Regions from separate parts of the Paenibacillus sp. sgz302115 genome, predicted to be linked through region 2. Evidence: predicted binding sites of a transcription regulator. Region 2 holds the regulator's gene; the other holds the start of a gene.
What was found. Region 2 encodes CtsR, which represses protease genes until heat stress. Its sites were predicted from a motif close to ATGGTCAATAAAGGTCAAACA; they were not measured.

Region 1: a site for CtsR is predicted at 1,618-1,638, ahead of clpP (ATP-dependent Clp endopeptidase proteolytic subunit ClpP). Genes of this name have one in related genera too.

What each region holds. Positions count from the first base shown of each region.
Region 1 covers NZ_JBVYOK010000036.1:9,720-13,136, reverse strand. The annotation lists gene AC0LWN_RS31300 (PdaC/SigV domain-containing protein) at 1-99, shown strand, start outside; gene AC0LWN_RS31295 (GDSL-type esterase/lipase family protein) at 203-841, shown strand; gene clpP (ATP-dependent Clp endopeptidase proteolytic subunit ClpP) at 935-1,531, opposite strand; tRNA gene AC0LWN_RS31285 (tRNA-Arg) at 1,692-1,766, opposite strand; gene AC0LWN_RS31280 (sugar-binding transcriptional regulator) at 2,046-3,098, shown strand; gene gap (type I glyceraldehyde-3-phosphate dehydrogenase) at 3,215-3,417, shown strand, end outside.
Region 2 covers NZ_JBVYOK010000023.1:75,464-78,880, reverse strand. The annotation lists gene AC0LWN_RS27865 (GNAT family N-acetyltransferase) at 1-775, shown strand, start outside; gene AC0LWN_RS27860 (CtsR family transcriptional regulator) at 1,002-1,463, shown strand; gene mcsA (protein-arginine kinase activator protein McsA) at 1,492-2,016, shown strand; gene mcsB (protein-arginine kinase McsB) at 2,045-3,109, shown strand; gene clpC (ATP-dependent protease ATP-binding subunit ClpC) at 3,146-3,417, shown strand, end outside.

The DNA.
Region 1 (3,417 bases), on a different contig from region 2:
TACGAATATACCGCCTACGCTGCCGGGTTCCCGACTTATGAGTTTACCTTCAAAGAACTGCTGCCGGATGGAAGCAGCCCGTTTGCGGCGCTGAAATAGGCGCTCTCCGCGAGTGCCCTGTATGGACACCTCTCCGTTGCCTGACCGCTCCGTCATTCATAAGCTAAAGGAGGAACTAGCTTATATGCGGGGAGGGAGAGTTATGAGCTATCAGTACACAGCAATTGGCGACTCCTTGACTACCGGGTTCGGGGCACTTCCGGGCAATGGATTCGTGCCAGTCTACCGCAGATTGGCGGAGAGACGGCTGCGTGTGCCAATCAATGCGGCCAATTTAGGTATAAATGGTCTGACAACGGAGGGAATGGAGGGGCGGCTGCGGAGTGATTCGATATTCCGCCAGAATGTTCGAAATGCTGATATTATCACGTTATCCATCGGTGGCAATGATTTGATTAAAGCGGCCAAATCGACAGCGCTTCGTCCGGGCGATCTGTCTCCCGTGTTGCAGAAGTCCCTTCGCGAATGTAAAAGAAATTTCAGCGATATTATGGGCTTGCTTTGGCAGTTGAAGGCAAGAAGTCCTAATCCCTATATCATTCGGGTCGTTGGATTATACAACCCCTATCCTCAGCTAATGGAGGCTACGGACTGGGTGCGGCAGTTCAACCGCTATGCTGCGGGATACAGCAGCAGTGTATGCGGCTTTGCTTCTATTTATTATGAGTTTGCCGGCAACGAGCGGAGCCTGCTGTCACTAGATCATCTGCATCCTAACGGAAGAGGCTACCGCGTTATCGCCGGGAAGCTGGATGCTCTGGGCTATGGAAGGCTTAGGTAAATCAAATCTGTTGCTGTTATGCCAAAAAAGAGGAGGCTTCGAACCCGTCAGGGTCTGAAGCCTCCTCTTTTTTTATTGTGTGTCTGATCCGGATTACACGCCTGCAGGAAGCGTCTTCTCGATAACTTTATCAACAAGACCGTATTCAGCCGCTTCGGTGGCGCTCATGAAGTAGTCGCGGTCTGTGTCCTTCTCGATCTTCTCCAGCGGTTGACCGGTACGGTCAGCCAGAATGCGGTTCAGCTTGTCGCGCATCTTAAGGATGCGGCGGGCACGGATTTCGATGTCCGTCGCCTGACCTTGAGCGCCGCCCAGCGGCTGGTGAATCATAATTTCGCTGTTTGGCAGCGCAAAGCGTTTGCCTTTGGCACCGGCGTTCAGCAGGAACGCTCCCATGGAAGCGGCCATGCCCACACAGATGGTGGAAACATCCGGCTTGATGTATTGCATTGTATCAAATATAGCCATTCCGGCTGTAATAGAACCGCCAGGGCTGTTCACATACAGGTGAATATCCTTTTCCGGGTCTTCGGCAGCCAGGAACAGCATTTGTGCGATGATGGAGTTGGCTACCACGTCATTAACCTCCGTTCCGAGGAAAATGATGCGGTCCTTCAGCAGGCGGGAATAGATGTCATAAGCGCGCTCACCGCGGTTGCTCTGTTCTACTACCATAGGAATATAACTCACGTGGAAAACCTCCTTGAATTGGTTCTTCGAATGTGTTCATTTTTTACTGTTACCGTATTAACCACATGATAAACAAATTCAAACAAAAAGTCAAAGAAAGTCAAACTTAGTTTATAAAAAAAGAGCCAGCAAGCGGCTCTTTGGTTAATTACTATATGGATGGCGCGCCCGCCAAGAATCGAACTTGGATCTCAGGCTTCGGAGGCCTACGTCATATCCATTGGACCACGGGCGCAACAGAAATTATTATAATATATTTATTTATTAAATGCAACGGAAAATCACAGCGCTGTCAAAACTTCTTCATCCGGCTCCATACCCCCGGGTTTCTAACGACCTTCCATGAGGCGTGAGATGTATAAGATGAAAAGAGGTTGAGAATTATACTCTGCGAAGACTTGCACTCCGCGTGAGTTTTGGGTAGAATATTGGTGGGACTTAAAAAGTTAACCCGGGACATTTTGAGACCATGAACGAGGGAATAAGAGGAAGACGAAGTTGCAGGAGTGAAGGCATGCGTAATTTATTAGAAATCCAAAAGCAGCTTTTGCCTGATCTCATGGATACCCTTAAGAGACGTTACACGATTCTACATCAGATCATGCTGTCCGATATTATTGGGCGTAGAACACTTGCGGCTTCGCTTGATATGACCGAGCGGGTGCTCCGCGCCGAGACGGATCTTCTGAAATCGCAAGGGCTCATTGAGATCGAGAGCGTAGGCATGCGTATAAGCGATGCCGGACGCAGACTGCTTGACTTGCTGGAGCCGATCGCCAAGAGCCTGTTTGGCCTGGATGATCTGGAAGAGAAAATTCGTACAACGTATGGTCTGAACAAAGTGATTGTTGTACCTGGCGATTGCGAAACGTCACCGTTCACGAAGCGTGAGCTGGGGCGCGCAGGAGCCAAGGCATTGCTCGGTGTGCTGCGTTCCGATGATACCATTGCCGTCACCGGCGGTTCAACGCTGGCTGAGATGGCGGATCAGCTGCCACCCCCATTATCCCTTTCCTATAAGAACGCTTGGTTTGTGCCGGCGCGCGGAGGCTTGGGAGAGAGCATGGAGATTCAGGCTAACACCATCGCCTCAACGATGGCCAAGCGGATTGGCGCCAATTACCGTCTGCTGCATGTGCCCGATCTGCTTAGTGAAGATGCATATCAGTCACTGGCGCTTGACGCAAATATTGGAGAGATCGTGCAAATCATCCGCAGATCGCGTATTATTGTGCATGGGATTGGCGATGCCATTGAAATGACCCGCCGCCGCAAGCTGGATGAGGCTACAGTCTCGGAGATTCAAGGCGAAGGAGCGGTTGCCGAATCGTTCGGCTATTATTTCAATGAAGAGGGCCAGGTTGTCCACACCATGCTGACGATGGGATTGCGTCTGGAGGATATCATCCGCACAGAAGTTGTAGTAGGTATTGCCGGCGGCAAACGCAAGGCTAAGGCAATACATGCGATGCTGCGGTTCGGGCAAGAGGATATTCTCGTTACAGATGAGGCTGCTGCTATCGAAATCGGCAAAGAAATCGACAAACAAATGCAGCCGGTGGGGTAATTCCCGAAATATGGGAGGCATGCGAAGTTATTTTGCATTATACTTAACATTGTTGTCTTGACAAGCTTAACCGCCTGTCTTGAATAAATAAAATGAAATCTAGGAGGAACTATTCAATGAGTGTAAAAGTTGGTATTAACGGTTTTGGACGTATTGGACGCCTTGCATTCCGCCGTATTCAAAATGTAGAAGGTATCGAAGTGGTAGCAATCAACGACTTGACTGACGCTAAGATGCTTGCTCATTTGCTTAAATATGATACAACTCAAGGTAAATTCCAAGGAGACGTTGAAGTACATGACGGCTTCTTCAAAGTGAA
Region 2 (3,417 bases):
TTCTATTCCCGTAGCCATGTTCCCGCGGAAGACGGAGATTCAGGGGAGCATAAAGCGTGATGCGGCGGAGCTTGAAATTCTGGAACACCTGTATAGCCGTTTTGCCGCCGAATATAATGGAACCCTGCAGCGTGATAGAGACTGGTGGAAACAGAGCGTACTGGATGAAGACACGCATCACTGCGTCTTTTATTCGGAGCTGGGGGAACCGGAAGGATATGTCCTCTATAAAATAGAGAAAAAAGAGCTGGTCATCGATGAATTCATATACTTAAATGAAAAAGCGCGCCAAGGCCTGTGGACATTTCTTGCCAACCATGATTCGATGATAACAGGAGCTTCGCTGAAGCTGGTGCCGTCCGATGATATTCTGCCCTATTTGCTGCCGAACCCGCGGATTCAACAAGAGAATTATCCTTATTTTATGGCACGGATTGTGAATGCCGAAGCGTTTGTGAGCAATTTTTCCTTTAGTGGCCAAAATAGCGTTCAACAGCGTACGCTGTATATCGAAGACGAGCATGCCCCGTGGAATGATGGATTGTGGCAATGGAGTGTAACGGAACAGGGTGAAGCAACGTTAAGCCGTGTAGCAGGAGGTAAGGATACGGCTGATCTAAGCTGTACTATCGGTACACTTACTGTGTTGCTGCTTGGATATAAACGACCATTAGAGCTGGCCCGCTACGGACAATTAACCGGGAAGGCTGAGGCCGTGCAATGGCTGGAGGATATTGTTCCACAATCGAAGACGGCTCTGTTTGATTTTTTCTGATTAGAAGCTTAAGGCTCTCCTCTTCAAAAAAAGAAGCTGGGGAGCTTTTTCCATATATAAATGATGTCCCTAATAACGTATAGGCGGAATACAATGGGACCAAAAAGTAAAAAATAAAAGTAACCCCTTGGAATTCACTGAGAATGTGTTATAATATGAAAAAAGTCAAAGAAAGTCAAAGTCAACGCAAAAGGTACTACAAGCATTGAACACTGGAGGATGAGTGATGCGTAATATCTCTGATATTATCGAACAATATCTGAAGAATATTTTGCATGAAAGTCCCGAAGGTACGGTGGAAATTCAGCGCAATGACCTGGCGGACCAGTTCTCATGCGTACCGTCTCAGATCAATTACGTCATTAGTACACGCTTTACTTTGGAAAAGGGCTATGTAGTGGAGAGCAAACGCGGAGGCGGAGGCTATATTCGGATTCAGCGTTTTGAGCTGCCCCAGAATGTGGCACTGTATGCCCATCTCAACTCTACAATCGGAAAAGATATTGATCAAAATTCCGCCGAAGGGCTGATTTATCAGCTTGAGGAGGCCGGTTTTCTAACCAAGCGTGAAGCGTGCCTCATGCGCGCCGCTGTTTCCCGGGAATGCCTGACGGTTAATCTGCCGTACCGGGATGAGATTCGTGCCAAGCTGATGAAGGCTATGCTTATCTCTTTGTTAGGCAAATAATGCTCAATCTAAGGGAGGGACACCGCTTATGCTGTGCCAGGAATGCGGGGTCAAACCGGCGACGCTCCATTTCACGAAGATTGTGAACGGGGAGAAGACGGAGTTTCATATTTGTGAAAGCTGCGCCCGGGAGAAAGGGGAGCTTATTCCGGGAACAGCGGGAGGCTTCTCCATCCACAGCTTGCTGTCAGGCCTGCTGGATCTTGAAGGAGCAGGCAAGGAGAAAACTGCAGCGGCCCAGACTGTACAGGGTCTGCATTGTGAGAATTGCGGGATGACGTATTCCCAGTTCAGCAAGCTTGGGCGTTTTGGCTGCAGCTCTTGTTATAAATATTTTGACAGTACGCTGGACCCGCTATTCAGACGGGTACATGGCAGCACTGCTCATGTTGGCAAGCTTCCGAAACGGGCAGGAGCCCAGATCATGTGCAAGCGGCAGATTGAAGAGCTGAAGCAGGAACTGCAGCAAAGCATCGTGCAGGAGGAGTTCGAAACTGCAGCTGAGCTGAGGGATCAGATCCGCAGGCTTGAAAAAGAAATGCCGCAAGAGTAAAGTCTTTGATATATAGGGGGGATACGACATGTCAAATCTCCGGTTTACCGAACAAGCGCTTAGTGACTGGATGCGCTGCGGAGGCAGCCATTCTGAGATAGTGATCAGCAGCCGTATGCGTATCGCCCGTAATCTGGAGCACCTTCCCTTCCCGTTGCTGGCCTCGGCAGAGCAGTCGGAGGAAGTGCTGGAGCAGCTAGCTCCTGTATTTCAAGGGGAAGCTAGTGCGGATTTCGGAACCTTTCAACTGCTGAAGCTGGATGAGCTGGATGAGCTGGATAAAAAAGTGCTGGTGGAAAAGCATCTTATCAGCCCTAACCTGGCCAATGACTCACGGGGCGGCGCGGTTATCCTGAATGAGGACGAGTCGGTCAGCATTATGATCAACGAGGAAGACCATCTGCGCATTCAATGCCTGTTCCCCGGTCTGCAGGTTAGAGAGGCTTGGCTGAGGGCGACAGCGATTGATGATATTTTTGAAGGCTCTGTCAATTATGCCTTTGATGATCGCAGAGGGTATTTGACCAGTTGTCCCACTAATGTTGGCACAGGGCTTCGCGCATCGGTGATGGTGCATTTGCCAGCACTGGTGATGACACAGCAAATCAACCGGATTTTATCCGCTGTTAATCAAGTGGGGCTTACGGTAAGAGGAATTTACGGTGAAGGCAGCGAAGCAGTAGGGAACATCTTTCAGATTTCCAACCAAATCACGCTTGGCCAGACTGAAAATGAGATTATTGAGAATCTTCACAGTGTCGTCACCCAGATTATTGAGCATGAGCGTAATGCGCGTGAACGGCTGTTGGCGGAGTCCGCACTGCGGATTACCGATAGAGTTAAACGTTCCTACGGCATTTTGTCTTATGCGGCGGTGATGGAGCTGAAGGAGTCCGCACAGCGGCTCTCTGATGTAAGGCTAGGAGTGGATCTTGGGATTCTGGAAGGGCCTTCGATTTCAGTGCTCAATGAGCTTAACGTTAAGACACAGCCGGGATTTTTGCAAAAAATGTTCGGCGACGAGCTGACAGCTACCGAGAGAGATATGTACCGGGCGAAGCTGCTTCGTGAGACACTGGGATCACAACATTAATTATAGATATTTATTATTCGTGGAGGTGCAGGAGATATGATGTTTGGAAGATTTACGGAACGCGCACAAAAAGTGCTGGCGCTGGCGCAGGAAGAAGCCGTTCGTTTGGGACACAATAATATTGGGACAGAACATATTTTGCTCGGACTGATTCGTGAAGGAGACGGCATAGCCGCTAAGGCATTGATTGGTCTCGGTCTGGGTCTTGAGAAAATTCAGGATGAAGTGGAGACGCTGATTGGCCGTGGACAAGAGCAGCCGACAAACATCGCGTATACTCCTCGCGCCAAAAAAGTTATTGAGCTGTC